2 regions of the Brevundimonas sp. TSRC1-1 genome follow, and region 2 is predicted to be linked to the other one. Evidence: riboswitches for the same ligand, from Rfam matches in the RefSeq annotation. Region 2 holds a riboswitch; the other holds the start of a gene.
What was found. Region 2 has a riboswitch for cobalamin ahead of metE (5-methyltetrahydropteroyltriglutamate--homocysteine S-methyltransferase). Riboswitches for the same ligand answer to the same signal wherever they lie in the genome.
Positions count from the first base shown of each region.

Region 1 (15,218 bases), on a different contig from region 2:
GGCGACGAGGCGGCCCTGATCTTCGCCGAGGCCGGGGTGGATCTGATCATGACGGGCCATGTCCATGTGCCCTTCGCCCTGCCCATCGATCTGGCGGACCGCTGCTCCTACGCCGTCGGGTGCGGGACCCTGTCGCACCGCGAGCGGGGCTCGCCGCCGGGCTTCAATCAGGTGGACTGGGACGCCAGGACCATCACGGTCACGGCCCTGGCCTGGGACGGGCGGGACTACAGCCCGCATCAGGTCTGGCGGCTGCCGCGTCGTCAGGACACCCGCAAGGCCGCGACCGCGCCCAGCCCGAACAGGCCGGGCGAACTGGAGAAGGCGGCGGTCTGAGCCGTCGCGTCTCTATTCCCGGGCGACGCCGCCAATAGAAAAAGGGCCGGAACTCGCGTTCCGGCCCTTCTGAATTTTGTCGGTTCTGCGAGCCCTATAATCGAGGGGCGCCGCGTCCGCGAAGTCCGCCGGCCACGAGGGCGATGACGAACAGGATGATGGCGATCACGGCGATGAATTTGGCGATCTCGAACGAGAAGTTCGCGATGCCGCCGAAGCCGAGAACGGCTGCGATCAAGGCCACGACCAGGAAGATAATTGCCCAGCGAATCATGGGTTTAGCTCTCCTGCGTTGATGTTTCCGACGGCGGCCTTGCAGCCGTTCGTCCCGTCGGAAGATCAACGGTCCCGGACGCAGGGCGTTCCGTGGCCTTCGCAAAATCCTCAGCGCCGACGGCGCCTTTTGGCGTAGCCGCCCTGATCCATCTTTCGCTCGGCCACCATGCTGGCGACGATCGCGGCCAGGGCCGGATTGCGCAGCAACAGGAAGGCCGCGCCCAGTCCGCCGACCGCGCCGATGATCGGGCGTTCGCGCACGATGTGGATCAGCTTGCCGATCAGACCGTCCGGCGCATCCTCCTCGTCCTCCTCGTCGTGACTTTCGCCCTTCAGGAAGACGAGTGCGACGACCAGGGCGACCAGGGCGAACAGGGCGAAGGTGATGGCCGAGGCGCCCAGGGGCGTCGTGACCAGGCTGATGGCGTGGAAGATGGCGACGCCGAGAAACACCACGGCCAGAAAGACGCTCGCGGCGGCCACGCTGGTCGCCACGATGCGTTTGACGATGCCCTTGAACATCAGCGGCGACGGCCGGCCAGAAGCAGGCCGAGCACCACGCCGACGCCGAGGGCGATGGCGGTCGACTGGACCGGACGTTCCTGCACCCGCTCGACGATATAGCGCTGGGCCTCGTCCAGGCGTTCGGCGGCGTCGTCGTAATATTCGCGGCCGCGCACCCGGGCGGTGTCGTAATAGCCGCGCGCCTGGTCGCGCACTTCCTCGCTCTTGGCCCGCAGCTTGGCCTCGGCCTCCTCGGCCTTTTCGCGCAGACGCTGGGTTTCTTCGCGGGCGCCGATCTTCAGATCCTCCTTGAGGGTCTTCAGGTCGGCCTTGATGTCTTCTCTAGCCTTGGTGGTGGCCATGGTGCGCGCTCCGGTTTCAAGCTTGGCAATAGAATAGGGGACCCCGTTTCGGAACGCTACACCCGGCGCGAGGTTCCCTTCGCCCACCCGTGATCCCCGGCCTCGTCAGGCGCGTTTCGCCGTTCTAGATAGGGGAGATGACCGACCTGCTGTTCGCCCCCCGCCCCCTGCCGACCCTGCCGATCACCGGCGACGCCCGGCGCTTCCCGGTTCGCCGCATCCTGTGCGTGGGCCAGAACTACGCCGCCCATGCGCGCGAAATGGGGTCGGACCCGGACAAGCAGTCCCCCTTCTTCTTTTCCAAGCCCGGCGACGCCCTGGTGTCGGACGGGGCCGACCCGGCCTATCCGTCGGCGACGGACAATCTGCATTTCGAGGCCGAACTGGTGGCGGCCATCGGCGAGGGCGGGCGGATCATCGGCTGGGCGGTCGGCTGCGACCTGACCCGTCGCGATCTTCAGGCCGAGGCGAAGGCGGCCGGGCGGCCGTGGGATGCAGCCAAGGGGTTCGACCAGTCGGCGCCCTGCGGCGCCCTGACCCTGGGACCGCTTCCGGCCCCGGCGGGGGTGATCGCCCTGAGCGTCAACGGCGAGACGAAACAGTCCAGCACCCTGGACGACATGATCCTGAACCCCGATCAGATCGTCGAGGCGGCCGGGAAACTGTGGTCGCTACAGGCGGGCGACCTGATCTTCACCGGCACCCCGTCGGGCGTCGGACCCCTGGCGTGCGGCGACGCGGTGGTCGTGACCATCGACGGCCTGGCGCCCCTGAGCTTCAAGATCGTCTGATGATCCTGCACGGCTATTGGCGCTCGGGCGCCAGCTACCGGGTCCGCATCGCCCTGGGCCTCAAGGGCCTGGCCTATGAGACGGCGACGCATGACCTGCGCAAGGGCGAGCAAAAGGCGGCCGGTTATCTGGCCCTGAACCCTCAGGGCATGGTGCCGGCCCTGCAGGACGGGGACCAGGTCGTCACCCAGAGCCCGGCCATTCTGGAATGGCTGGACGAGGTTCATCCCGAGCCGGCCCTGTTGCCGAAGGGGCCGGCCGACCGGGCCCGTGTCCGGGCCATGGCCGCCCTGATCGGCTGCGACATTCATCCGCTGAACAATCTGCGCGTCCTCAGGTCGTTGCGCGAGGATTTCGGGGCGGACCAGGCCGCCGTTGACGCCTGGGCCGCGCGCTGGATCGCGCCGGGCTTCGACGCCCTGGAGATCCTGGTGGGCCGCCACGGCCAGGGGTGGAGTTTCGGCGACCGGCCGGGCCTGGTCGACTGCTATCTGATGCCGCAGCTCTATTCCGCGCGGCGGTTCAACATGGCGCTCGAGGCCTGGCCGGGGCTTCTGGCGGTGGAGACGCGGGCGCTGGACCACCCCGCCTTCGGGGCGGCGCACCCGGATCGGCAGCCCGACGCCGACGCCTGATCCGCCATACCGACGATCTCCAGGTAAGACTCGCGTAACGTCTCGCTCAACCTCCTTTAAGCTTTGGGGGTGCAAGATGGGAATGTGACGCATTCCCCCGCCACCCCTTCGGCGCCTTCGCCCATAGATCGCCTGGCTCTCGCCGTGGTGACAGAGCCGGGACGCGCCCTGAATCCGTTCATGGCCGCGCCGTCGGGCGCGCGCGAGGACGCCATGCGCTTCCTGTTGCAGACGGGGGCGGACGCCGGCGTCAAGATGATCGCGACCAAACCGGGCGGCGACGGCGAACGGCTGCTGGGCCAGGCCTGGCCCTTCCCCTCGCCCTTCCGCGTGACGGTTCAAACCGTGGCCCTGAGCGAAGGCCTGGATCGGGTCGAGGCGCGGGCGCGCCGGTCGCTGGAACGCATGGGCCTGCCGCGCGGCGAGGCCCTGTTGGTCAATAACGCCGCCGACCTGGCCGGGGCCGAGGGCCGCGCCCTGTGGGACCGGCTGCAATCCCTGAAGACCCGCGGCCTGTTCCGCAGCATCGGCTTCTGCGCCACGGTCGAGGACGGCCCGGCCCTGCTGGCGCGCCGGCTGGAGGCCGACGTGGTTCAGATTTCCTGCAATCTGCTGGACCAGCGGGCCGCCGCCGAGGGCGTGCTGGACGAGATCAAGGCCGGCGGCGCCGAGGTGCACCTGGCCTCGGTCTTCGCCGGCGGACTTCTGTTCGCGGTCGGCGATGAACTGCCGCCCCATCTGGCCAACTACGCCCAGGCCCTGTCGCGGACGCGCCGGCGTCTGGCCGAACGGCGCTGCGATCCGATGCAGGCGGCCCTGGCCTATGCGTTTTCGCTGAAGGCGGTGGACCGGGTGGTCGCCAGCGTGGCCTCGGCGGCCGAACTGCGCGCCATCCTGGCCGCCGCCCACGCGCCCGGCCCTGACCTGAGCTGGCCGGAACTGGCGCTCGAGGCGCCGGCGGCCTTCACCGCCGACGCCCGCGCGCGGATCAGTAGCGCAGCCTGACCCCGACATAGGCCGAGCGGCCGGGTTCGCCATAGCCCAGCACCTGCTGGTAGTGTTCGTCGGCCAGATTCTCGATTCGTGCCGTCAACGTGACCTTGTCCGTCAATTCGTAGGCGGCGTTCAGATTGGCCGTGACGAAGCCCTCGCGGGCCACGGTCGAGAAGCCGCCGGAATCGTCCTGGTCGCCTTCCGCCCGCACCGTCAGCGCGCCCGAGACCCGGTCGCCCGTCCAGCCCAGGGTCGCCGAACCGGCGTGCTCGGGCACACGCAACAGGCGGGCGCCCGTCGTGCGGTCCTCGGCGTCGGTCCAGGCATAGGCCAGCGTCAGGTCGAAGCCGGCGCCCAACAGCGCACGGCCTTCCAGCTCGACCCCGTCCGAACGGGTCTTGGCCACATTGATGTAGCGACCAGCCGTATAGGTGATCTGGTCCTCGACGTTCAGGCGATACAGGGTCGCGCGACCGTCGAACCGACCATCGCCCGAGGCCCAGCCCAGGGCGATCTCGACGCTGTCGGCGGTTTCCGGCTTCAGCTCCGGCCAGGGCAGGGGCGCGTAGCAGTAGTCGCAGAGGGCCTGGCTGACGGTCGGCGCCTTGAAGCCCGTGCCATAGGCGCCCGACAGGATGAAGCCGCCGGCCAGATCATAGGCCGCCGAAACCCGGCCCGTCGTCTTGGATCCGAAATCGTCGGTGTCGTCGTAACGCAGGCCCCCGGTCAGGTTCAGGGCGCCGACGTCATACTGGGCCACGCCGAACACGGAGGTGATCGACAGGTCGCGCGACAGGCCCGACGACAGGGCCGCCGACGCCTCGTTGCGTTCGACGCCGAACGCATAGTCGATATCCTGTGTCGCGCCATTGGCCTGCCAACGATAGGCTTGGCGGTCGCCGGTGAAGGTCGAGCCGAAGCCGTCGCTGACCGAGCTGCGATCCAGATCCGACGCCGAGACGCTGAACTGATGGTTCAGGCCGAACGCCTTGGCGGCCGCCCGGCCAAACCCCGACCATTGCTCGCTTTCCTGCGTATCGTCGGTGTCGGCCAGCGCGTAGTTCGGCGCCGGGAAACCGTCCAGGTCGGCCTTTGACTTGTTCCAGCGCACCGAGCCGTCGACCTTGACCAGGTCCGAGAAGGCGTAGCGGCCCTTGGCGCCCAGGGTCGTGCTGCGGAAACCGTCGGCTTCGGGATTGCCGTCAGCCTCGTCGGCGGCGGAGATCCCGTCGGTGTCGAAGTGCGAGACATAGGCGCTGACGGCATAGGTCTCGTTGGCGACCCCGGCGGCCAGGCGGCCGCGCACGGTGTCGAAACTGCCGGCCTCGGCCTCGGCGCGCAGGCCCTTGATCTCCTTGGTGGTGAAGGCGATCACGCCGCCGATGGCGTCCGATCCCCACAGCGACGACTGCGGGCCGCTGAGCACTTCGATGCGCTCGATGTCGGCCAGCTCGAAGCTGGAGAAATCATAAGCGCCGTTGGGCTCGGCCGCATCGTTGACGGGCGCGCCGTCGACCAGGACCAGGGTCTTGCCGGGCGTCGCACCACGCATGCGGACCTGAGCCACGCCGCCGAAGGCGCCGGAACGGGTCACCGACAGGCCGGGGACGTCCGACAGGATGTCGGCGGCGAAGATCGCGCCGCGCTGTTCGATGGTCTTGCCGTCGATGACGCGGGCGCCGGGCGTATCGGCGACGATGGCCGGGATGCGGGTGGCGGTGATGACGACGTCGTCCAGCTGGGTCGCCTCGTCAAAGGCGAAGGCGGGCGCGGCGAAGGCGGCGGACAGGGCCGCCGTGGAGAGAAGAATGGAGCGCTTCATTGAGCGAGAATCCCCGATGTCGGCTCCGCGAGTGCGCGCGAGGAACCGGTATGAGCGAGCCGATCCGCCGGGCCTGAACGGTCCGGACGGCGCAAGATCGGGTCGCTGCGACGAGAATAGTCCCCGCGCCTCTGTCTGGTCCCGGACAGCGGACGAGCGACGTCAGGCGGCCAGGTCTCCTGGCTTGCGGGTCATAAACCGCCGTCCTCGCCTTCCCAGTCACCCAGTGGCGCCGGGGTCGAGACCCCGGACGGACGACGCTCTCGCCGCCTACAGTTGCGGGCACAGCCACGGTGTCTCACCGTGTTCCCTTAACCGCCTGACACGGCCTATCGCAGGGGTGACAAGCCTGTGCAAGAGCCGTTAACGGGCTTGAGCGGTCGGCTGCGATCCGTCACCCTGACGGCACATGAACGCGCCCGCTTTTCCCTCCCCCGAACATTCGCCTGAAGTCGCCGCCTCGCTGGAAGGGGCGACGCCCTTCATGGCGCAGTATCTGACGGCCAAGGCCGGACAGCCGGACGCCATACTCTTCTTCCGCATGGGGGATTTCTACGAGCTGTTCTTCAAGGACGCCGAGGTGGCGGCCGCCGCCCTGGGCATCACCCTGACCAAGCGGGGCAAGCACCAGGGCGAGGACATCCCCATGGCCGGGGTGCCGGTTCACGCCATGGAGGGCTATCTGGCCCGGCTGATCCGCCTGGGCCACAAGGTCGCCATCTGCGAACAGCTGGAAGATCCCGCTGAGGCCAAAAAGCGCGGCGGCAAGGCCGTGGTCCATCGCGGCGTGGTGCGGGTGGTGACGCCGGGCACCCTGACCGAGGACAGTCTGCTGGATGCGCGGGGCGCCAATCGTCTGGCGGCCGTGGCGGTGCGCAAGGGGCGGGCGGCGGTGGCGGTGGTGGAGCTGTCGTCCGGGGCCGTGGACAGCGTCGCCTGTGCGCTGGAGGACCTGGGCGCGGCCCTGGCGGCGTTTCGTCCGTCCGAGGTTCTGGTCACGGACCGGATCTATTCGGACCCGGCGACGCGGGACGCCCTGGATGGGTCCGGCGGCGTGGTCCAGGCCCTGGCCAGCGCCATCGCCGAGCCCCAGGCGGCCCAGGCGCGGGTCGAGCGGCTGTACGGGGTGGCGGCCCTGGACGGGTTCGGCGCCTTCGAGGAGGCCGAGATATCGGCTCTGGGCCTGATCGCCGCCTATCTGGAGACGACCCAGGCCGGCAAGGTCCCGGCCCTGGCCCCGCCGCGCCGGCTGGGCGAGAGCGGTTTTCTGGCCATCGACCCGGCGACGCGGACCAGTCTGGAGATCGACCGGACCCAGCGGGGCGAGCGCGAAGGCTCGCTGCTGGCCTGTATCGACCGGACCGTCACCTCGGGCGGGGCGCGGGCCCTGGCGGAACGGATCGCCCGGCCGCTGCGCGATCCGCTGGCGATCAACGAACAGCTCGACGCGGTCGAATGGCTGCTGGAGCGGCGCGATCTGCGCCGCAACCTGCGCGAGGGGCTGAAGGCCTCCTCGGACATCGCCCGCGCGGTCGGGCGGCTGGCCTTGGGACGCGGCGGTCCGCGCGATCTGGCGGCGGTGCGGGTCGGCCTGACCATAGCGGAGGGCGTGGCCGGCCTGTTCATCGGCCAGGTGGATCCGATCACAGGTCAGCCGCGCCGCATCGCGCTGGCCCTGGACCGGCTGAGCCTGTCGCCCGAGGTCTCGCGGCTGAAGGCCGATCTGATCGACGGCCTGGTGGACGAGCCGTCCCACCTGGCGCGCGACGGCGGTTTCGTGCGCCCCGACTATCGTCCCGAACTGGACGCCGCCCGCACCCTGCGCGACGACAGCCGCCGGGTGGTGGCGGATCTGGAGGCGCGCGCCGTGGCCGAGTCCGGCGTGGCCTTCAAGGTCAAGCACAACGCCGTCCTGGGCTATTTCCTCGAGACCTCGGCCAAGGCGGCGGAAGGCCTGCTGCGGGCCGGGCCGGACAGCCCCTTCATCCACCGCCAGACCCTGGCCAGCCAGGTGCGGTTCACCACCGTCGAACTGTCGGAACTGGACGCCAGGATCAGCCAGGCCGGCCACCGCGCCCTGGCCATCGAGGCCGAGACCTTCGAGACCTGGCGGCGCGAGGTCGCCCGTCTGGCCCAACCGCTGCAGGCGGTCGCCGAGGCCCTGGCCGAACTGGACGCCCACGCGGCCCTGGCGGAATGGGCGCAGGAGGTCGGGGCGACCCGGCCGGTAGTGGACGACAGCCTGGCCTTCTCCGTCGAGGCCGGGCGGCATCCGGTGGTCGAGGCGGCGGTCAAGGCGGCCGGCGATCCCTATACGCCCAACAATGCGCGGCTGGACGGCTCCGGGGCGGATTGCGCCCGTCTGGCCATCGTCACCGGGCCGAACATGGCCGGTAAATCCACCTTCCTGCGCCAGAACGCCCTGCTGGTGATCCTGGCCCAGGCCGGGGCCTTCGTGCCGGCGCGGTCGATGCGTCTGGGCGTGGTGGACCGGCTGTTCAGCCGGGTCGGGGCGGGCGACGACCTGGCGCGGGGGCGGTCCACCTTCATGATGGAGATGGTCGAGACCGCCGCCATCCTGACCCAGGCCACGCCGCGCAGTTTCGTCGTTCTGGACGAGATCGGCCGCGGCACGGCGACCTATGACGGCCTGGCCATCGCCTGGGCCACGGCGGAGGCCCTGCACGAGACCAATAGGGCGCGCACCCTGTTCGCCACCCACTATCACGAGCTGGCCCAGCTGGAGACGCGGCTGGACCATGTCTGCAACCTGTCCATGGTGGCCAAGGAGTGGAACGGCGATCTCGTCTTCCTGCACGAGGCGGCGCCGGGGGCGGCGGACCGGTCCTATGGGGTGCAGGTGGCCAAACTGGCGGGCGTGCCGGGCGCCGTGGTCGCCCGCGCGAGATCCGTGCTCGAACGGCTGGAAGGGGAGAAGGCGGCGACCGCCCGTCTGGACGACCTGCCGCTGTTCGCCCTGGCGGAACCGGCGCCGGTCCTTGCGCCCTCGCCGGTCGAGACGGCGCTCGGGGCCGTGGACCCCGACGCCCTGACCCCGCGCGAGGCGCTGGAGGCCCTCTACAGGCTCAAGGGAATGCTCACATCGAGATGAGAGAGAGTATTGCCGTCGGGGAAGGTTCTTAACCTTGCTCATGTCAGGGATGCTTGACTGAAGACCCGAAGCCTCCACTGGATACGGCGATGAAACCCAGCGCGCTTTCCCTTTCGGCCAAGATCGCCCTCATGGTGATCGGCGCCCTGGCCGCCCTTACCGCGATCCTGCTGGCGGTGGCCGTGGTGCTGCTGACCCGGGATGCAGAGGCCAGCGCCGCCGAACGCCAGGAGGCCAATATGCGCGTCGCCTGGGACGTGCTGGCCGACTACGGCGACGGGTTTTCGGCGCGGGACGGCCGACTGTATGTCGGCTCCACGCCGATGAACGACTTCGTCGAACCGGTCGATCGGATCAAGGCCCTGGTGGGGGGCACGGCGACGGTCTTCATGGACGACCTGCGGGTCACGACCAATGTGGTCAAGGACGACGGTTCGCGCGCTGTCGGCACCAAACTCAAGCCCGGCCCCGTCTATGACGCGGTGCTGAAGTCCGGCAAACCCTATCGTGGTCAGGCCGACATCCTGGGCAAGCCCTATTTCGTCGCCTACGACCCGATCAAGAACGCCGCCGGCCAGACCATCGGCGTGCTGTATGTCGGCATTCCCAAGGCCGACTTCATGGCCTCGGTGAACCATATGATGGCCGGCCTGCTGATCTGCGGCGTCGTCGTCACCTTGCTGGTGGTGGGCGGCTGTCTGGTCGCCTCGCGCCGCATGTTCTCGCCGCTGCAGGCCCTGTGCGAGCGGATGGAGGCCCTGCGTCAGGGCCGCACCGACTTCGACGCCCCCTGGGTCTCGCGCGGCGACGACATCGGTCAGATCGCGCGCGCCGTCATCGCCTTCCGCGACGCCGCCGTGCGCCAGAAGGCGACCGAGACCGAGGCCGAGGCGATGCGCGAAACCGCCCGCGCCACCCACGCCGCCAGCGAGGCCGAGCGCGAACGCCTGGCCGAGGAAGACGCCGTCGTGGTCGGGGCCCTAGGCCAGGGTTTGGCGGCCCTGGCGCGCGGCGACCTGAACCACCGCATCACCGCCAGCTTCGCCGAGCGCAGCCGCAAGCTGAAGGACGACTACAACACCGCCGCCGACACCCTGGCCGCCACCATGGCCGATATCGTCGATCTGGTCGGGGCGATGCGCGCCGGAACCGCCGAGGTGTCCACGGCCACCGACGACCTGTCGCGCCGCACCGAACGCCAGGCCGCCGCCCTGGAACAGACCGCCGCCGCCCTGGATCAGATCACCGTCACTGTCCGCAAGACGGCCGAGGGCGCCCGGTCCGCCGCCGAGATCACCGCCCAGGCGCGCGGCGGGGCCGGAACGCGCGAGCGGATCATCGCCGACACCACCGCCGCCATGGGCGAGATCGAGGCGACCTCGGGCAGGATCGGCGAGATCATCGGCGTCATCGACGAGATCGCCTTCCAGACCAATCTTCTGGCCCTGAACGCGGGCGTCGAGGCGGCGCGGGCCGGCGAGGCCGGCCGCGGCTTCGCCGTGGTGGCGTCGGAAGTGCGCGCCCTGGCCCAGCGTTCCGCCGACGCCGCGCGCGAGATCAAGGGCCTGATCGCCGCCTCGGGCGCCAGCGTCGGCGAAGGCGCCCGGCTGGTGTCCCAGACCGGCGGCGCCCTGACCGCCCTGATCAACCAGGTGGCCGAGATCAACCAGCTGGCGGGCGAAATCGCCGCCTCGGCCCAGGAACAGGCCGTGGGTCTGGCCGAGATCAATGTCGCCGTGAACCAGATGGACCAGACGACCCAGCAGAACGCCGCCATGGTCGAACAGACCACCGCCGCCAACCAGGCGCTGAGCCAGGAGGCGGAAAAACTGGCCGAGCTGGTGTCGCGCTTCCGCATCGGCGAGCCGGATGCGGACAGCCAGTCTCGGGACGCCCGGACCGTCTGGGCCGCCTGAGTCCAAGCCGGACAAGATCAAAAAAGGCCCGCCCGGCGACTGCCGAGCGGGCCTTTTTCATGTCAGACGTCCGTCGGGGACGCGGCGGATCAGGCCTGCATCATCCAGCCTTCGACGTCCATGGCCGCCTGGCGGACGGCTTCCGAACGGGTCGGGTGGGCGTGGCAGGTGCGGGCGATGTCTTCCGAGGCGCCGCCGAAGCTCATGGTGATGGCGGCCTCGTGGATCATCTCGCCGGCCTGCGGACCCATGATGTGGACGCCCAGAACCTTGTCGGTGGCGGCGTCGGCCAGAACCTTCACGAAGCCGTCGGTCTCGTGGTTGATCTTGGCGCGGCTGTTGGCGGTGAAGGGGAATTTGCCCTTCTTGTAGGCGACGCCGGCGGCCTTCAGCTGATCCTCGGTCTGACCGACCCAGGCCACTTCGGGGAAGGTGTAGACCACGCTGGGGACCAGGGCGTAGTCGACGTGGCCGTATTTGCCGGCGATGGTGTCGATCACGGCGACCGCGTCTTCCTCCGCCTTGTGCGCCAGCATCGGGCCGTGGGTCACGTCGCCGATCACCCAGACGCCGCCCTCGTTGACTTGGCCGGCGACCTTGAAGTGATCATGGTCGATGAAGCCGCGCTTGTCCGGCGTGACGCCGATGGTCTCCAGACCCAGGCCGTCCGTATAGGGGCGACGGCCGATGGCGACCAGGACGACGTCGCCCTTCAGGGTTTCGGCGGTGCCGCCGGCCGAGGGCTCGACCGTCAGTTCGACCCCGTCCTTGACCGGCTTGGCGCCCGTGACCTTGGCGCCCAGTTTGAAGACCATGCCCTGTTTGGTCAGGGTGCGCTGGAAGGCGGTGGCGACCTCGGTGTCCATGCCGGGGGTGATCCGGTCCAGGAATTCGACCACCGTCACCTCGGCGCCCAGGCGGCGCCAGACCGACCCCAGCTCCAGGCCGATGATGCCGGCGCCGATGACGATCAGCTTCTTCGGCACGGCCGGAAGGGACAGGGCGCCGGTGGAATCGATCACCTTGCCCGCCTCGAAGGCGACGCCCGGCAGGGGGGTGGGCTCCGAGCCGGTGGCGATGACGATGTTCCGGGCCTCAAGCGCCTGGACCGAACCGTCGGCGGCGGTCACCTCGACCTTGCCTTTGGCGACGATCTTGCCGCGGCCCTTGATCCAGTCGGCCTTGTTCTTCTTGAACAGGAACTCGATCCCCTTGGTCAGGGCGGTGACGCTGTCGTCCTTGGCCTTGTGCATCTGGCCCAGGTTCAGCTTGGGCTGGACCTCGATGCCGATCTTGGCGAACTCGCTGTTGGCGGCGTCGAACATTTCCGAGGCGTGGAGCAGGGCCTTGGACGGCATGCAGCCGACGTTCAGGCAGGTGCCCCCCAGGGTGGCGCGCATCTCGACGCAGGCGACCTTCAGGCCCAGCTGGCCGGCGCGGATCGCGGCGTTATAGCCGCCGGGCCCTCCGCCGATGATGACGACGTCGTAGGGAACGGGGGCTTCGGCCATGATATCCTCTGGTCTTCTGGCGCGTGGGGGCAGGCGGGCGGACACTAGCGCCGACCCCGCAGGGGTCAACCGCCGGGCGACATATGGGACGCCGGAATCGACCTTTGCAGGGGGAGGAAGCCGTCAGGAGGCGATTTCAGGCGCCGGTTCGTCCGTCTGGCCCGTATTTTCGCTCGCGTCCGCGTCCTGCTGCTCCGCGCGGGGCAGGGTGACGGAGACCTCCGCCCCTTCGCCCGGCGTGCTGTCGATCGCCAGGGCGCCCGAGGACTGGCGCGCAAAGGCGAAGGCCTGCGACAGGCCCAGGCCGGCCGCGTCCGGCCGGGTGGTGAAGAAGGGCTCGGCCGCGCGGCGCAGGGTGTCGGCGTCCATGCCGGGGCCGGAATCGCGCACGCTCAGTCTCAGGCTGTCGTCGGCCATCACCGCCAGCCGCACCGCGACCGACCCGACGCCGTTCGACGCCTCGACCGCGTTTCGCGTCAGGGCCAGCACCGCCGCCTCGAAGGCCGCCGGATCGATCCGGGCGAAGGCCGGCTGGGCCGGGGTTTCGATCATCAGATCGATCGACGGCCCCGACAGCAGACGCAGCTTGGTCTCCAGGCCCGCCAGGAAGATCCCGACGTCCAGCCGCTGAAGATTGGTGCGGTCCTCGTCCTGCGAGAAGGCGCTGAGGCGGCGGGTCAGGCGTTCGCCGCGCTGACCGGCGGCCAGGGCCGCCTGGCCCAGGCGGCGGATGCGCTCGGGCTCGTCGGCATGGCGCAGCATCATGTCCAGGGCCGAGGTCATGACCCCCAGAAGGGCGTTGAAATCATGGGTCACGCCGCCGGCCAGACGGCCGACATTGGCCATGCGCCGTTCGGCCTCCAGCTCGGCGCGAACCGCCTGTTCGGCGCGCGCGGCCTCGGCGACCGTGTCCAGCAGGGCCTGATTATGGGCGGCCAGGATTTCGCTCTCGCGGCGCGAGAAGTCCGCCTGCGCCGTTTGAAGGGCCTCGGCGACGGGATCGCGCGGATCGTCCTGGCCGGCGTCGTCTTCCGGCGCATCGGACAGAGGGGCCGGTTCTGCGGTTTCAGAGCCGGTCTCCGTCGGGGCGATGTCGGCCAAGGGGGCGCCGGCCAGCAGGACGGCGTCCGGACGATCCGCCTCGTCGGCCAGGGGGGTCAGGGTCCAGCGGATCCCCGCGCCGTCCGCGTCCACCGTCTCGATCGGCGCAGCCTCGCCGTCATCGGCGTTCAGGGCGGCGCGCAAGGCCTGGCGGCCCTCGGTGCGACGGTCGAGCGGCAGGAACAGGTCGGCGAAGTCGGAACCCGTCACCCCCTCGCCGCGCCCCAGCATGATCAGGGCGGTGCGGTTGGCCTGGCGGATGCGGCCGTCGGCGTCGACCACCACCAGGGCGCCGGAGGCGGCGTCGAACACCCGGTCGGCCAGGCTGGGCCGGGCGGCGGGCGGCGGCGGGGGCGGCGGCGGTTCGATGGCGGGGGTGGTCAGGACGTCGGTCTCGACGATGGCGGCGATGGAGCCGGTGATCTGGCCCCGTTCGTTCTCGATCGGCATGGCCGTGACCGAAACCAGCATCTTCTTGCGGGTCGCGGCGTTCATCATCAGATGCTGGAAGCCCCGCACCGTCTGGCCGCGCAGGGCCCGGGCGCTGGGCAGCAGGTCGGCGGGGATCGGCTTGCCGTCCGGGAAGGTGATGCCCCAGGTCGCAGAATGGAAGCGCAGGCCCAGCAGTTCGGCGTCGCGACGGCCCAGCAGCTGATGGGCGGCGCGGTTGGCGAAGACGAACTTGCCGGTGCTGTCGGTCTCGACCATGGCCACGGGCACGGCGTTCATCGTCTCGAACAGGCGTCTGTCGGAGGATTCGGCCACCTTCTGGACGATGTCGAGCTGGTCGCTTGCGCTGGCGTGGCGGGCGCCGTGGGTCACGGCGAACCAGAGGGCGACGGCCGCGAGGGCGTAGCCGACGACGGCCGTGATGCCGAAGATCAGCGTCCAGTTGACCTCGCCTTCGAGAAACATTCGGTCGATCCGTTTCAATCTGGGGCGTCCGCCGCCCAGGTTCGCCAGGATCTGCAAGGGGCGAACCAGCGGAGCGGGGGTGGTCTCCGATACCCAGACCTCATGACGAGGCCCGTCGTCAAGCCGCCCGGAAGCGCGGCGCGCATCGCCCATGAAAAAGGGCCGGACGTCGCCGTCCGGCCCTTTCTGCAGTGTCCTGGATGGCGCTTAGAAGGCCATCCGGGCGACGAGCTGGAACCACGGACCGGCGCTTTCGGTCTCCAGTTCGTATTCGTCGTAGTCGCGGGCCATCTGGTCTTTGATGGTGTTGAACTTGTCGAACACCTCGTCCTTGGACGAGTCGAGCAGGTTCGAGCCGGTCAGGCGAAGCACCACGTTCGAGGCGACCTGCTTCTCGACGAAGATTTCGAGGTCGCCGCCATAGCTGGTGACGACTTCTTCCCCGACGATCCGCTCCTTGGCGTCGCCCTGTTTGCGATAGGTGGCGCCGAAGGCTGCGCCCCAGGACGGGATGTCCTGAGTGAAGCCGACGTTGAAGACATAGTCGGACTGGGAGTTGAAGCGGCGGTCGCCCATGAAGTCTTCGACCGAGCTGTCCAGCCACGAGTAGTTCAGGAAGACGCCGGTGTGCTCCATGCCGATGAAGTCCAGCGGCGTCGACAGGTCGAACTCGACGCCCCAGACCTGTCCGTCCCCGACATTTTCCGCCGTGAGGACGTAGGAGACCAATTTTTCGGCCGCTTCTTCCGGCGTGTCGCCGTCGTCGATGGCCTCGTCATAGTCGTCCTGCGCCTGTTCGGAATAGGCGCCCGTGTTGGTCACTTCGATCAGGTCGGTGATGTCGCGGTAGAAGGCGTTGATCCCGATGACGCCGCGGCGCCCCAGGCGACGCTCGAAGCCGAGGTCCGCGCCCCAAGCCTTTTCAGGTTCCAGGTCCGGATTGC
Region 1 is NZ_JAFCXI010000002.1:590,936-606,153, forward strand. Features, by position in the region: gene ACP7CK_RS08840 (metallophosphoesterase family protein) at 1-336, shown strand, start outside; gene ACP7CK_RS08845 (DUF1328 domain-containing protein) at 431-610, opposite strand; gene ACP7CK_RS08850 (hypothetical protein) at 721-1,134, opposite strand; gene ACP7CK_RS08855 (glycine zipper domain-containing protein) at 1,134-1,478, opposite strand; gene ACP7CK_RS08860 (fumarylacetoacetate hydrolase family protein) at 1,616-2,269, shown strand; gene maiA (maleylacetoacetate isomerase) at 2,269-2,904, shown strand; gene ACP7CK_RS08870 (aldo/keto reductase) at 2,989-3,909, shown strand; gene ACP7CK_RS08875 (TonB-dependent receptor plug domain-containing protein) at 3,893-5,719, opposite strand; cobalamin riboswitch at 5,871-6,054, opposite strand; gene mutS (DNA mismatch repair protein MutS) at 6,129-8,831, shown strand; gene ACP7CK_RS08885 (methyl-accepting chemotaxis protein) at 8,921-10,747, shown strand; gene lpdA (dihydrolipoyl dehydrogenase) at 10,837-12,258, opposite strand; gene ACP7CK_RS08895 (PAS domain-containing protein) at 12,382-14,274, opposite strand; gene ACP7CK_RS08900 (TonB-dependent receptor plug domain-containing protein) at 14,482-15,218, opposite strand, start outside.
Region 1: it holds a riboswitch for cobalamin, as region 2 does, so the genes downstream of both, ACP7CK_RS08875 (TonB-dependent receptor plug domain-containing protein) here and metE (5-methyltetrahydropteroyltriglutamate--homocysteine S-methyltransferase) in region 2, are expected to answer to the same signal.

Region 2 (15,218 bases):
TGGAAGTCGTTGCGGCGTCAGGTGCGGGTGCGCGGCCAGGTGCAGCCGGTCAGCAAGGAAGAGGCCGACGCCTATTTCGCCAGCCGCGCCCGCGAGAGCCGGGTCGGGGCCTGGGCCTCGGACCAGTCTCGTCCGCTGGACACGCGTGCGACGCTGGAAGGCGCCGTGGCGCGCGAGACCGCCCGGTTCGAGGGTGACGAGGTGCCGCGCCCCGAACGCTGGACCGGCTGGCGTGTGACGCCGCAAAGCGTCGAATTCTGGCGCGACCGTCCATTCCGCCTGCATGACCGGCTGCGCTTCACGCGCGACGGCGACGCCTGGAGCCGCGAACGCCTCTGGCCTTGATGTCGCGGCCGTTCGGCGCGAACGAAACGCTCTGGCTTCGGCCGCGTTAAGCTCGCTCGTCTCGGCCAAGGGTCTTCATGCGTTTTCTGTCGCTTCTGTTTGCGTCCCTGCTGCTTGCGGCCTGCGCCACCCATCCCGGCAAGGTCGATCAGGTCCGGTTCGCCAGCGATGCCCGGTCCGTGCTGGCGGCGACACAGGCCGGGACGGTGCGAGGCGTTCAGGGCGCGGGGGTTCGCGCCTTTCTGGGCGTGCCCTTCGCCCGTCCGCCGGTCGGCGATCTGCGCTGGCGCGCGCCGCAGCCGGTCCAGGCCTGGACCGGCGTGCGCGATGCGACCCGGCCGGGATCGGACTGCACCCAGGCCATTGGGCGCAAGGCCATTCTGGGCGGGGGCGGCGGCCTCGTCGTGGGGGGCGAGGACTGTCTGTATCTGAACATCTATGCGCCCGCCGGATACGCCGCCGAGCTGCGGCCGGTGATGGTCTATATTCCCGGGGGCGCCTTCACTGTCGGCTCGGGCGTCAACTATGATCCGTCGAAACTTGCTGCCGATCAGGATCGGGTGGTCGTCACCCTGAACTACCGCCTGGGCGCCCTGGGCTGGCTGGCCCATCCGAAATTCCAGGCGGAGAGCGAAGGCTTCGGCGGCAATTTCGGCCTGATGGACCAGCAGGCGGCCCTGCAATGGGTGAATCGGAACATCGCGGCCTTCGGCGGCGATCCGGCCAATGTGACCCTGTTCGCCGAGAGCGCAGGGGCATGGACGGCCTGCTACCTGATGGCCTCGCCCAAATCCGAGGGCCTGTACCAGCGGGTCATCATGCAAAGCGGCGGATGTCTGGAGCCGTCGTCCCTGGTCAGCGCGGAGGAGGCGGCCAGGACCGGGCCGATTTTTGCGGAAAACCTGGGGTGTGGCGGCCCCGATCAGATCGACTGTCTGAAGTCCCTTCCGGCCTGGCGGTTGGCGCGCGCGCCGTCCCTGCGGGCCGGGATCAATGGGCCCGGATCCTGGGGACCGGTTCATACCGACGCGACCGTGCCGGAAAGCCCGGCCCTGGCGATCCATGAGGGCCGCTTCACCCGCGTGCCGGTCATCGTCGGCACGAACCTGGACGAGGGGCGGCTGTTCGCCAACGAGGTCAAGGATATGGATCGCTACCAGAAGGAGACGATCTGGATGTACGGCGATGTCGGCCCGCGCGTGCTGGACCGTTATCCGGTCGGTCCTGAGGGGCCGGCCTACGCCATCGCTGCGAACTTCACCGACCAGAGGTTCGCCTGTCCGTCCCAGGCCCTGCGCCGTCAGTTGTCCCGCTATGTGCCGGTCTGGGGCTATGAGTTCGCGGATCGCGGCGCGCCCTTCGTCCTGCCGGACTGGCTGGTCGGCCTCGACCTGGGCGCCTATCACGCCAGCGAACTGGCCTATGTGTTTGGGACCAGTTGGGTCTTCACCGATGTGAAGCGGTTCACACCCCTACAGAAGGCCCTGTCCGACCGGATACAGCGGCTGTGGGCCGGCTTCGGCCAGGGCGACTTCGGCCCCGAATGGCCCCGCGTCGAGGGTGCGGGGCCGGTGCGGGTGTTCACGGCCCAGGGCGACCGACTGGATAGGGACTTCTTCGGCCGCCACCACTGCGACTTCTGGGACGGAACGCCTTTCGGCGCGGTTCAGTAGTCAGACGAACCGCACGGTCACGCCGGGCTTGACCTTGTCGGCCAGCATCCAGGCGTCCCAGTTCGTCAGGCGGACGCAGCCGTGCGAGGCGGTCTTGCCGACCAGATGCGGGTCGGGCGTGCCGTGGATGCCGTAGCTGGGTTTGTTCAGATCGATCCAGACCACGCCGACCGGATTGTTCGGTCCCGGCTGAACCACGACCTTGCGGCTCCCTTCGCCAAAGCTCAGCTTGGACGGGTCGTAGGTATAGTTCGGATTGCGGGCGACGCCGTTGACCTTGACCGTGCCGGTGGGCGTCGGATTGTCGCCGCTGCCGATGGTGGCCGGGAAATAGGCGATCAGCTTGCCGTCGGCGGCGAAGGCCTTGACCGACCCCTCGGCCTTGTTGACGTCGATATGGTCCACCTCGGCGGGCAGGGGCTTGGTGTTCACCGCCGGAACCAGCAGGGGCTGACCGACACGGTTGAAGTCTGCGCCCGGATTCATCGCCCTCAGCAGGCCCTCGGTCACGTGGAAACGTTCGGCCAGGGCTTCGACGATATTGGCGTATCCCATGGCGGCCGCCTCGCCCTGGGCTTCCAGATCAGTCGGAACCACGCCGACATAGGGGCCGGCCACGTCCTCCTGGGTGATCCGATAGGTCGAGGTCACGGCGCCGATCCCCACGGCGCGAAGCCGGCCCATGATGTCGGCGTCCAGTTCGCCGGTGACGGGCAGACCCTGCGCCTCCTGGAAGGCCGAGATCGCCTGACGCATGTTCGAGCCGGCCAGTCCGTCGATGGCGCCGGGCGAAAACCGCGCCCGTTCCAGCAAAATCTGGGCGCGGATCAGGGCCGGTTCCGGTTGAGCCGGATTTTGCGCCGTCGTCTGGGGCGCGTCGGGCGCAGGGGGCGAATAGGCGCTGTTCTCGATGGCGTCGCGCGACAGGGGGCCTGACTGCCCGACTTCGGCGGCGGGGGACGTCGCCGCATCTCGGTCATTGTCGGCGGGCGGGGAACAGGCGGCCAAGGTCAGGACGGCGAGACTGGAGGCGAGGCAGGCGAAACGGCGGTTCATTCGGGAGCTTTCGGAGGCGACAGACAAGGGCGTGGTGGCGTCGGGTTCAGTTCTCCTCGCCCGTCGCAGGATCGGTCGCGGTCTCGCCCGAGTTGCTGGAGCCTTCCGAGCCCTTGGGTTCGGTCGCGGGGCGCGGCGGTTCGCCGTCGTGGTCCGGACGCAGGTTTTCGTTCTCTACGTTGCGATTGTCGGGGCGTGCGTCTGTCATGGGGGTCTCCTGGCGGAGCAGGCCTCCGCAGGATGGCAACGCGCGCGGGCCGGCGGGGCTCCCGGCTGTGGCGATATCACCCCGTTCACCATGACGATGAACCATACCGAAACGGGCCATGGCGCATGGTTTCTGGAATGGACCTTGCTCCCAAGGGTCGCATGAGGACGCGCATGGCCGAAACGCTGCAGGTCGAGATCATGAGCGCGGCGGCGATGGACGCCGCCGCGATCGCCCTGTGGCGCGACTGGACGACGACCAATCCGGCCCTGACCAGTCCCTATTTCCGCTGGGACTATACGCAGATCGCCGCCCGCGTCTGTCCGGGCGCGGCCGTGGCCGTGTTTCGGCGCGGGGGGCGGATCGTCGGCTTCTTCCCGCATCAGAAACGCGGCGGATCGGTGCAGCCGCTGGGTGCGCCGATGAACGACTATCATGGCGTGATCGCCGCCGAGGGCGAGACCATCACGCTGGAACAGGTGGCGCACCTGCTTCATGCACGCCGGTTGAACGTCCCCGGCTGGATCGGCGCGGCCGAGACCGGCCAGGCGCGTGAGACCGTTCAGGTCGCCATGCCGGACGCCGGCTTCGACGCCTGGTACGCCGAGCGCCGCGTGACCTTCGGCAAATATTTCAAGGACAAGGAACGGGCCCGTCGCAGCCTGGAGGCCGAGCTGGGCCCCGTTCGGGTCGAACGCGGCCTGCGCGACCCCGCCCTGCTGGACCAGTTGATCGATCTGAAGGCGGCCCAGTATCGCCGGTCGGGCCTGCACGACATTTTCGCCTGCGGCTGGACGCGCGACCTGCTCCACGCCCTGATGGCGGACCCCCGGCCGGACTTCGGGGCCTCGATAGCGGCCATGCATGCGGGGGACAAGCTGGTGGCGATCGAGTTCTCGCTACACGCGGGTCGGCATTATCATTTCTGGTTCCCGGTCTATGAACCCAGCCTGGCGCGTTGCTCGCCGGGGATATTGCTGAGCATGGACACGATGCGGCTGGCCTCGGCCGAGGGTTTCCGGGTCTTCGACTTCGGGTTCGAGGGCGAGAGCTACAAGAAGTATTTCGTCAACGCCCGGCAGACGGTGCGCGAGGCGGTGGTGATGCGGCCCGGCCTGACCCAGGCCCTGGGCGACGCAGCGGTAGGCGTGCTGGACAAGGCGGGCGGCCGGGGCGAGGCGCTGCGGGCGTCGCTGCGCCGTCGCTGGTCCACCATCGAGGCCTGCGAGGCCTCGCCGGTCGGGCGGCTGCGCGGCGCGGCCGTCGCGGTTCGATCCGCCGTCAGCAAGGCCGCCGCCCGCAGGAAGACGCCCACGCGCGTCGCCCATGTCTGAGGATAGGATCATGAGCGGCCGCCGCACCCGCTATCCCGGCCCCATCGCCGAGGCCAATACCCATCCGCACAGCCTGGTGGAACAGGGCTTCGCCGAGGATGCGGCCCTGGCCGCCGTGCTGGACCGCTATCCGGCCGAACTGTTCGACATCAACCTGTACGACTACGACGACGCGGGCCAGGTCAGCCTGCGCACCGGCGCGCGGGGGCGGCTGTCGGGCGAGGATCTCCTGGAGGCGATCAAACAGGGCCGGCTCTGGGTCAATCTGCGCGGGGTCGAGACGGCCTGGCCCGAATTGTGGGCGGCGGCGATGAAGGATTTCGCCGCGATCCAGGCGACCTATCCGGGTCTGCGGGCTGTGCGGAACGCGGGCCAGCTGATCCTGTCCTCGCCCAAGGCGCGGGTGCCCTATCATTTCGATGCGGCGGGGGTGGTTCTGTTCCACCTGCGCGGGCGCAAGAGGCTGTTCGTCTATCCGGGCGACGAGCGGCATCTGCCCGAGCGCAGCATGGAACAGGTCGTCGCGCGCCAGACGACGGAGGAACTGCCCTATGATCTGGCGTTCGAGAACGACGCCCAGATCATGGATCTGGAGCCCGGCCGCGCCCTGACCTGGCCCCTGTATGCGCCGCATCGTGTGGAGAACCTGGACCGGTTCTGCGTCAGCCTGTCGATGGATTTCCAGACCTGGCCGTCGCGGTTCAGAAACGGCGCACTGTTCACCAACGCCGTGATCCGCAGCCGGGGCGGCGAGCCGCGCCTCACCGACGGCATGGCGGCGCCGGAGTTGGCGGCGCGCTGGGTCGCGTCGCTCGCTTTGAAGCGGGCCGGGGCGATGAAGAGCCGGATCGCGACCTTCGAGCGCGACTTCCAGCCCGAGGTCGGGGCTGCGGACGGCGCGGGCGCCTTGAACGCCACCCGTTAATTCGAGTTCATGACCTCGAGTTAAAATGACTCGCGGGTCGCCAGCGCGCACCTTTTCCTCATATCCGGGAAAGGGAACGCCTCCATGAAAACCGCTCTGATCGCCGCCGCCGCCGTCGCCGCCCTGACGGGGTTGGCCGCCGCCGCGCCCGCATCGGCCGGCGAAGTCGAGATCCGCAACGCCGTGGCGCGCGTGGTCGTCATCGTCGAGGACCGCCAGGACATCGCCGTCGAGGTGACACAGGGCCGGTCACGGCTGCCGGCCGTACAGGTGCGGCGCAACGGCCGTGACGTGGAGATCGACGGCGGGCTCCGCCGCAATGGCCTCTGGGGGCGTGGCGACGGCATACGCAACTGCAACTCGGGCCGCGCAGACGCAGCCCAGCCCGGCCAGGGCGCGACGGTCGAGGTGCGCGATCTGGGCCGCATCCGGCTGGAGGACGCGCCCCTGATCATCCTGCGCACGCCGCGGAACGTGGATGTCAGCGCCGGCGGCGCCGTGTTCGGCGCCGTGGGACGCGGCGCGCGCTCGGTCGAACTGAACAGCGGCGGCTGCGGCGGCTGGACCATCGCCAATGTGGACGGCGACCTTGAGCTGGGCGTCGGCGGTTCGGGGTCGATCCGCGCCGGGACGTCGCGGACGCTGGACGCCAGCGTCGGCGGTTCAGGCTCGGTTTCGGCCGGCGGCACCGGCGACCTCAAGGTCGCCGTCGGCGGCTCGGGCAATGTGGAGGTCGCCAGCGCTAATGGTCAGGGCGACATCTCCATCGGCGGCTCGGGCGGGGTGAACGTCCGCCAGGGTCGGTTGGACAAGCTGTCGGTCGCCATCGGCGGGTCCGGCGACGTCCGCTACGGCGGAACGACCCGCGACCTCAGCGTCGCCATCGCCGGCTCGGGGAACGTCCGCGTCGCCGCCGCCACAGGCTCAGTGTCCCGCACCGTCGTCGGATCAGGGACGCTTCATATCGGGCGTTAAGACCCGTATCTCGCCGCGAGAGGAAAGGCCCCCGGTCGTGGAACCCTGGGGGCCTTTTTCGTGCGTCGATCCGGACATGAAAAAAGCCCCGGCGGATCGCTCCGCCGGGGCTCTTCTCATCCCGTGAGGGAGGCCGTTGCTTACAGGCCGCCCAGGACGCTCGTGATCGACGAGACGTTCAGGCCGGCGCCGGCGCGGTCACGCGCTTGCAGACCGCCGCCGAAGCTGTAGCGCAGGCCCAGCGACCAGGTGTCGACGTCGATCGAGTCGACGTCGGCGCGGGTGTAGGCGGCGCCGACCGAGAACGGGGTGTTCTCGATTTCGTACTCGGCGCCCACGCCATAGGTCCAGGCGTCCACGTCGCCGCCGGCCACGTCCACGTTGTTGTAGCTGACGCCGGCGTTCAGGCGCAGGTTCGGCATGACGTAGAAGGCGGCGTCGCCGCCGACGGTCCAGATGTCGGCGTCGCTGTCGTCAGACGTGGTGTAAGCGACCAGGCCGGTCAGGGTCGCGTTGGACAGGTACTTCTGGGCTTCGGCGCCGACGGTCCAGACGGGATCGTTGCCCGAACCGATGTCGTTGGCGGCGACGAAGGCGCCGGCGCGGACGTCCGAGGTCCACATCTTGGTCAGGTGAGCGGCGGCGACGCCGGTGACGTCTTCTTCACCGAAGGCCTTGGTGTAGTCGACGGCGCCGTTCAGGGTCACGGTCCAGTCGGCGGCCGGCAGGGCGACCGTGCCGTCCACGGTCCAGACGTCGGCGTCGACGTCATCGCCGGCGACTTCGATCGACGGGTTGGAGTAGGTCACGCCGACCGAACCGATGGCGTTCTGGGCGAAGGCCGGGGCGGCGAACAGGGTGGCGGCGGCCGAGGCGAGGAGGATCGTCTTCATTTTCTTTTGTCCTTAGCAGTCTGTGCCCGGGTGGAGGCCCGGGGAGGGCGGCTGCTACCAGCCGGCGCGAGAAGCTGAGCAATAAACCGTCGTTACATAAGTGTCTTGAAACTGACATGTGTCTCATCCGCCACGCCTTGTGGTCGAAATGTGTCGCTCGCGCGCGTTTCCTGCGGCAAGGGGTTAACGGGCCGAAATCATATAATCATATAAACATATCCTTATATATATTGACGGCTGCGCTTCATTGCGGTCATGTGCCCGGGTCGTGGTCTGCACGCGGTCTTCGGGGCGCGTGGAGCTAAGAGGGAAGCCGGTGTGAAACCGGCGCTGCCCCCGCAACTGTAAGCGGCGAGTCGAGGGTCCATCTCGTGTCACTGGCGTTCGCGCCGGGAAGGCCGGATCCGAGGCGTCGACCCGTGAGCCAGGAGACCTGCCCCGACAGATAACGTCCTCCGGCGGGGTGTCCGGTCAGGCCGCATGCGCGCCGCCGGACCCTGCACGTCCGCGTCGGCGTCGATGCGCCCCTGTCCGAAACCTAGCCACAACACAGGTTTCGAACGTCATGACCCGCCACACTGTCCAGGTCGCCACCCTCGGCTTTCCCCGCATCGGCCCCAAGCGCGAGCTGAAGACCGCGCTTGAGGCCTATTGGGCCGGCAAGATCAATGGGGACGCCCTGCTGTCCACCGCCGCCGAGCTGCGCGCCCTGACCTGGGCGCGCCAGCGCGATCTGGGCGCCGACATCGTGCCGTCGAACGACTTCTCTCTTTATGATCAGGTGCTGGACCTGACCGCCATGGTCGGGGCCGTGCCCGCCGCCTATGGCTGGAGCGGGGATCGGGTCGATCTGGCGACCTATTTCGCCATGGCCAGAGGGTCTGGAGCGCCGGGGTCTCGCGGCGGCGACAGTCCGGTCTGCGAACAGGGTCATGTCCACGGCGGCGGTGAGGGCGCGCCGGCGATGGAGATGACCAAATGGTTCGACACCAACTACCACTATCTCGCGCCTGAGTTCACGGCGGATCAGGTCTTCCGGCTGGGCTCGACCAAGGCGCTGGACGAGTATCTGGAAGCCAGGGGGCAGGGGATCGACACTCGACCGGTGCTGCTGGGGCCGGTCAGCTATCTGCTGCTGGGCAAGACGCGCGGGGCCGACTTCGACGTCCTCAGCCTGCTGCCTCGCCTGCTGCCGGTCTATGCCGAGGTGTTGCGGTCGCTGGCGCGCGCGGGCGCGACCTGGGTGCAGATGGACGAACCCTGCCTGGTCACGGACCTGAGCGACGAGGCCAAGGCTGCCTATGATCACGCCTATCGCGTGCTGGCCGATGTGACGCCGCCGATCAAGCTGATGTTGACCCCCTATTTCGGGGCGCTGGGCGACAATCTGCATACGGCGTTGAAGCTGCCGGTGCATGGCCTGCATCTCGACCTGATCCGCGCCTCGGAGCAACTGGCCCCGGTCGCTTCGGACATGCGTCCCGATCAGGTGCTGTCGCTGGGCGTCATCGACGGCCGCAATGTGTGGAAGGCCGATCTGAACGCCGTATTGGACCGGGTCGAGCCCCTGGTCGCCTCGGGCCGCCGGGTGGTGCTGGCGCCGTCCTGCTCGCTGCTCCACACCCCCATCGATCTGGAGCGTGAGACGGCCCTGGAGCCGGAGATCAGGAACTGGCTGGCCTTCGCCGTGCAGAAGGTGGCCGAACTGGCGACCCTGGCCCGCGCCCTGAACCAGGGCCGCGATGCGGTGAAGGCCGAACTGGACGCCTCGACCGCCGCCGTCGCCTCGCGCCGCACTTCGCCGCGCATCAATGATCCGAAGGTCCAGGCGCGCGCCGCGGACGCCGACCCCGCCCTGTCGAACCGCACCTCCAGCTTCGAGATCCGGCGCACGGTGCAGCAGCGGCGGCTGAACCTGCCCGCCTATCCGACCACCACCATCGGCTCCTTCCCCCAGACGGCCGAGGTTCGAAAGGCGCGCGCCGATCACGGCAAGGGCGTCATCGACGACGCCGCCTACGCCGCCTTCCTGCGCGAAGAGACGGCGCGGACGGTGAAATGGCAGGAAGACCTGGGTCTGGACGTGCTGGTCCACGGCGAGTTCGAGCGCAACGACATGGTCCAGTATTTCGGCGAGCAGTTGTCCGGCTTCGTCTTCACCAAGGCCGCCTGGGTCCAGTCCTATGGCTCGCGCTGCGTGCGGCCGCCGATCATCTATGGCGACGTGTCGCGGCCCAGACCGATGACGGTGGAATGGTGGCGTTACGCCCAGGGCCTGACCGAGCGGCCGATGAAGGGGATGCTGACCGGCCCGGTGACGATCCTGAACTGGTCCTTCGTGCGCGACGACCAGCCGCGCAGCGAGACCTGCCGCCAGATCGCCTTCGCCATCCGTGACGAGGTGATCGATCTGGAAACCGCCGGCGCCGTCGTGATCCAGATCGACGAGGCGGCCCTGCGCGAGGGCCTGCCGCTGCGCCGCGCCGACTGGGCGGCCTATCTGGACTGGGCGGTCGAGTGTTTCCGCATCACCGCCTCGGGCGTGCGGGACGAAACCCAGATCCACACCCACATGTGCTATTCCGAGTTCAACGATATCATCCAGTCCATCGGGGCCATGGACGCCGACGTCATCTCCATCGAGACCTCGCGGTCCAGGATGGAGCTGCTCGACGCCTTCTCCGACTATCGCTATCCGGCCGAGATCGGGCCGGGCGTCTATGACATCCACTCGCCGCGCGTGCCGTCGGTGGATGAGATGGCGGCCCTGTTGACGGCGGCGGCGGGCAAGCTGCCGGTGGACCGGCTGTGGGTGAACCCGGACTGCGGCCTGAAGACCCGCGGTTGGGCCGAGACCGAGGCGGCGCTGACCAATATGGTCTCGGCCGCGAAGGCCGCGCGCCTGGAGGCCGTAGGGGGATGAGCGTCACGCTTATAGACATGGTGTTCCCCGGCGACGCCAACCACCACGGCACATTGTTCGGCGGCGTCGGTCTGGCGCACCTGGACAAGGTCGCCTTCCTGGCCGCCGCGCGTCATGCGCGGCGGCACACGGTCACGGCCGGCTGCGAGCGGATCGACTTCGCCGCACCCGCCCGGATCGGCGAAATGGTCGAGGCGACGGGTCGGGTGGCGCGCGTGGGCCGAACCTCCATGGGGGTCGAGGTCGAACTGTGGGCCGAGGCGCCGGTCAGCGGCGAGCGCCGCCTGTGTACGCGCGGCGTGTTCAACATGGTGGCGCCCCGCGAAGCGGGGCAGGGCGACCTGCCGCCGGTTCCGGACAAGGGGGAGGAGCCGGGGGACGGCTGGCTGCGGACGGCGGAGATGGTCTTCCCGACCTGGACCAACCACTATGGCACCCTCTACGGCGGCGACGCCCTGAAGCTGATGGGCAAGGCCGCCTTCATCTGCGCCACGCGACGGGCCAGGGGCGTCATGGTCATGGCGGCGTCGAACCGCATCGACTTCTCGTCGCCTATAAGAGAAGGAGACATGATCGAACTGGCGTCGCGCGTCACGCGGGTCGGCCGCTCCTCCGTCGCCATAGAGGTGGAGCTGTGGGCGGAGGCGCTGTTGACCGGCGAACGACGGCGGTCGGCCGTGGCCGAATTCGTCATGGTGGCGGTCGATGAGGCGGGGCGATCTGCGCCGATTTCGAAGCCTGCGGCGACGCTGGAACCGGCCTGACGGAATCCTGTCGCCGCCACGGTTTCGCCGCTTGACGAAAATGGAATCGGTAGGCATAAGCCCCACTCTTGTTGGACCGGCTGTGCATCCCCGGATGCAGACGCGGTTCGCAGGAACGACCTGAGACCCTGTTCTTTGCAGTGACCCAGGACTTTAGCGGCCTTCGCAGGCGACTGCGTGGGCCGATCGTTTTTGCGGATTTGCGTTCCCTGAGGGCTCTATGCCCGAAGGCCTTCGGTCTTTGAAATGGTTCACAGGGACGCGGTCCTCCGACCGCATTGGAAGTAAGCACCGATATGGATCAAAGCATCCGCATCAGGCTCAAGGCCTTTGATCACCGCGTCCTCGATTTCTCGACGCGCGAGATCGTCAATACAGCCAAGCGCACCGGCGCGACCGTTCGCGGTCCGATTCCGCTGCCGACCCTGATCGAGAAGTTCACCGTGAACCGCTCTCCGCACGTCGATAAGAAGTCGCGTGAGCAGTTTGAAATCCGCACGCACAAACGCGTGCTCGACATCGTCGACCCCACCCCGCAGACCGTGGACGCGCTCATGAAGCTCGACCTGTCCGCCGGTGTGGACGTCGAGATCAAGATTTAAAGTAGAAAGAGGCGGGATCCGATGCGCACGGGCGTGATCGCCAAGAAGCTGGGCATGACCCGCGTGTTCGCCGATGACGGCGCGCACGTACCGGTCACTGTGCTTCAGCTCGACGGCTGCCAGGTCGTCGGCCAACGTACCCAGGAGCGTGACGGTTACGTCGCTCTCCAACTGGGCGCTGGCACGAAGAAGGCCAAGAACACCAACAAGGCTCAACGCGAGACCTTCGCCAAGGCGGAAGTCGAACCGAAAGCCTATGTGACCGAGTTCCGCGTCGATGCGGACGGTCTGCTGGACGTGGGCGCCGAGCTTTCGGCCGAACACTTCGTGGTGGGTCAGAAGGTCGATATCCAGGGCGAGACCATCGGTAAGGGTTTCGCCGGCGCCATGAAGCGCTGGAACTTCGGCGGTCTGCGCGCCACGCACGGTGTTTCGCTGTCGCACCGTTCGCACGGTTCGACGGGTAACCGTCAGGACCCGGGTCGGACCTTCCCTGGCAAGAAGATGGCCGGTCACTACGGGGCCGAAACCGTCACCACTCAGAACCTGACCGTCGTCCGCGTGGACGCCGAGCGTGGCCTGATCCTGATCAAGGGCGCTGTCCCCGGTCATGACGGCGGCTACGTCAAGGTTCGTGACGCCATCAAGAAGGCTCGTCCGGCTGACGCTCCGTTCCCCGGTGCGCTGAAGTCGAGCAAGTCTGCTGCTCAACCCGCCTCGACCCCGGCTGAAGAAGCCCCCGTCGAAGCGACCGAAGGCGGTGAAGCGTAATGAAACTCTCTGTCATCCAACTCGACGGCAAGGCCGCTGGCGACGTGGAACTGTCGGACGCCGTCTTCGGCATCTCCGACATCCGCGGCGACATCCTGGCCCGCACCGTCAACTGGCAGCTGGCCAAGCGCCGCGCCGGCACGCACAAGGTTCAAACCCGCAACGAGAATTCTCGTACGGGCAAGAAGATGTACAAGCAAAAGGGCACCGGCGGCGCTCGTCACGGTTCGCGCCGTGCACCGCAGTTCGTCGGCGGTTCGCGCGCCTTTGGTCCGGTCGTTCGCGACCACGGCTTCTCGCTGCCGAAGAAGATCCGCGCGCTCGCTCTGCGTCACGCCCTGTCCTCCAAGGCGAAGTCGGGCGACCTGATCATCGTGGACACCGTCTCGGTCAAGGAAGCCAAGACCGCCTCGCTGCGCGAGACGCTCGGCAAGCTGGGCTGGACCAAGGCTCTCATCATCGCGGGTCCGGAAGTCGACACGAACTTCGGCCTGGCCGCACGCAACATCCCGCACATCGACGTGCTGCCGAACGCCGGCCTGAACGTCTATGACATCCTGCGGGCTGACAAGCTGGTGCTGACCAAGGCCGCTATCGAGGCGATCGAAGCCCGCTTCAGCGATAAGGAAGCCGCGTAATGGCCGCTCAACCTACCGCCAAGCACTACGACACCATCCTGGCTCCGGTGATCACCGAAAAGGCCACGATCCTGTCCGAGCAGAACAAGGTCGTCTTCCGCGTCGCCGACACGGCGACCAAGGACGAGATCGCCGCGGCGGTCGAAAGCCTGTTCAAAGTCAACGTCCTGAAGGTCAACACCCTGGTTCAAAAGGGCAAGACCAAGCGCTTCCGGGGGATCCTGGGTCGTCGCGTGGACATCAAAAAAGCGATCGTGACCCTGGCCGACGGCCAGTCGATCGACGTCACCACGGGGCTCTGATCAGATGGCCTTGAAACATTACAATCCGACCTCGCCGGGCCGTCGCGCCCTCGTGCTGGTCGACCGTTCGGAGCTCCACAAGGGCCGTCCGGAAAAGTCGCTGACCGAAGGCCTGACCAAGTCGGGCGGACGCGGGCAGGGCGGTCGCATCGCGGTCCGCTTCCGCGGCGGCGGCGCCAAGACCCTGTACCGCAAGATCGACTTCAAGCGTCGCAAGTGGGACATGGTCGGCACGGTCGAGCGTCTGGAATACGATCCGAACCGCACGGCCTTCATCGCCCTCGTGACCTACGAAGACGGCGAGAAGACCTACATCATCGCGCCGCAACGCCTTAAGGCCGGCGACACGGTGATCGCGGGCGAAAAGACCGACGTGAAGCCGGGCAACGCCATGCCGCTTCGTTCGATGCCGGTGGGTACGATCATCCACAACATCGAGATGAAGCCGGGCAAGGGCGCCCAGCTGGCTCGCTCGGCCGGCGCCTACGCTCAGCTGGTGGGTCGCGATCAGGGCTACGCCCAGATCCGTCTCGGCTCGGGCGAACTGCGCATGGTCCTGGACGGCTGTATCGCCACTGTGGGCGCGGTTTCGAACCCCGACCACATGAACCAGAACCTGGGCAAGGCCGGTCGCAAGCGTCACATGGGCTTCCGCCCGCACGTCCGCGGCGTCGCCATGAACCCGATCGACCACCCGCACGGTGGTGGTGAAGGCCGGACCTCTGGTGGTCGCACCCCCGTCACGCCGTGGGGTAAGGACACCAAGGGCACCCGTACCCGCAAGAACAAGGCTACGGACAAGTACATCATCCGTACCCGCCACGTTAAGAAGGCTCGCTAAGAATGGCCCGCTCCTCCTGGAAAGGCCCGTTTGTCGACGGGTATCTGCTCAAGAAGGCCGACGCCGTTCAAACGTCGGGCCGCAAGGACGTGATCAAGACCTGGTCGCGCCGCTCCACCATCCTGCCGCAGTTCGTCGGTCTGACGTTCGGCGTCCATAACGGTCAGAAGCATGTGCCCGTGTCGGTCTCGGAAGAGATGGTCGGCATGAAGCTCGGCGAGTTCGCCCCGACCCGGAACTTCCCGGGTCACGCGGCGGACAAGAAGGCCAAAAGGAAGTAACTGATGGCCCAGACCAAGAACATTCGTCGGGTCGCCCCGACCGAGGCCCGCGCCAAGCTGGTCAACGTGCGCATCAGCCCGCAAAAGCTGAACCTGGTCGCCGCATCGATCCGCGGCATGCCGGTTCAGAAGGCGCTGAACGAGCTGGAATTCAGCCGTAAGCGTATCGCGACCGATGTCCGCAAGGTCCTGTATTCGGCGATCTCGAACGCTGAGAACAACCACAACCTCGACATCGACAACCTGGTCGTCGCCGAGGCCTTCGTGGGCAAGAACCTGGTGATGAAGCGTTTCGCGAGCCGTGCTCGTGGCCGTTCGTCGCGCATCCTGAAACCGTTCAGCGAGATCACCATCGTGGTCCGTGAAGCCGGCGAGGCCGCCTGATGGGTCAGAAAATCAATCCGATCGGTCTGCGCCTCGGCGTGAACCGTACGTGGGACAGCCGTTGGTTCGCCGCCGGCGCCGACTATTCCCGCCTGCTGCACCAGGACCTGAAGCTGCGCGAGTGGCTGCGGGAACGTCTGGCCGCCGCCGGCGTGTCGCGCATCATCATCGAGCGCCCGCACAAGAAGTGCCGCATCACCATCTACGCCGCCCGTCCGGGCGTCGTGATCGGTAAGAAGGGCGCTGACATCGAGAAGCTCCGCAAGGACATTTCGGCCCAGACCGAAGGTGAAGTTCACCTGA
Region 2 is NZ_JAFCXI010000003.1:519,998-535,215, reverse strand. Features, by position in the region: gene pdxH (pyridoxamine 5'-phosphate oxidase) at 1-345, shown strand, start outside; gene ACP7CK_RS12635 (carboxylesterase/lipase family protein) at 423-2,018, shown strand; gene ACP7CK_RS12630 (L,D-transpeptidase family protein) at 2,019-3,074, opposite strand; gene ACP7CK_RS12625 (hypothetical protein) at 3,121-3,282, opposite strand; gene ACP7CK_RS12620 (GNAT family N-acetyltransferase) at 3,456-4,616, shown strand; gene ACP7CK_RS12615 (transcriptional regulator) at 4,627-5,541, shown strand; gene ACP7CK_RS12610 (GIN domain-containing protein) at 5,626-6,516, shown strand; gene ACP7CK_RS12605 (porin) at 6,657-7,409, opposite strand; cobalamin riboswitch at 7,662-7,864, shown strand; gene metE (5-methyltetrahydropteroyltriglutamate--homocysteine S-methyltransferase) at 7,975-10,332, shown strand; gene ACP7CK_RS12595 (acyl-CoA thioesterase) at 10,329-11,096, shown strand; gene rpsJ (30S ribosomal protein S10) at 11,393-11,698, shown strand; gene rplC (50S ribosomal protein L3) at 11,720-12,469, shown strand; gene rplD (50S ribosomal protein L4) at 12,469-13,107, shown strand; gene ACP7CK_RS12575 (50S ribosomal protein L23) at 13,107-13,409, shown strand; gene rplB (50S ribosomal protein L2) at 13,414-14,250, shown strand; gene rpsS (30S ribosomal protein S19) at 14,253-14,531, shown strand; gene rplV (50S ribosomal protein L22) at 14,535-14,915, shown strand; gene rpsC (30S ribosomal protein S3) at 14,915-15,218, shown strand, end outside.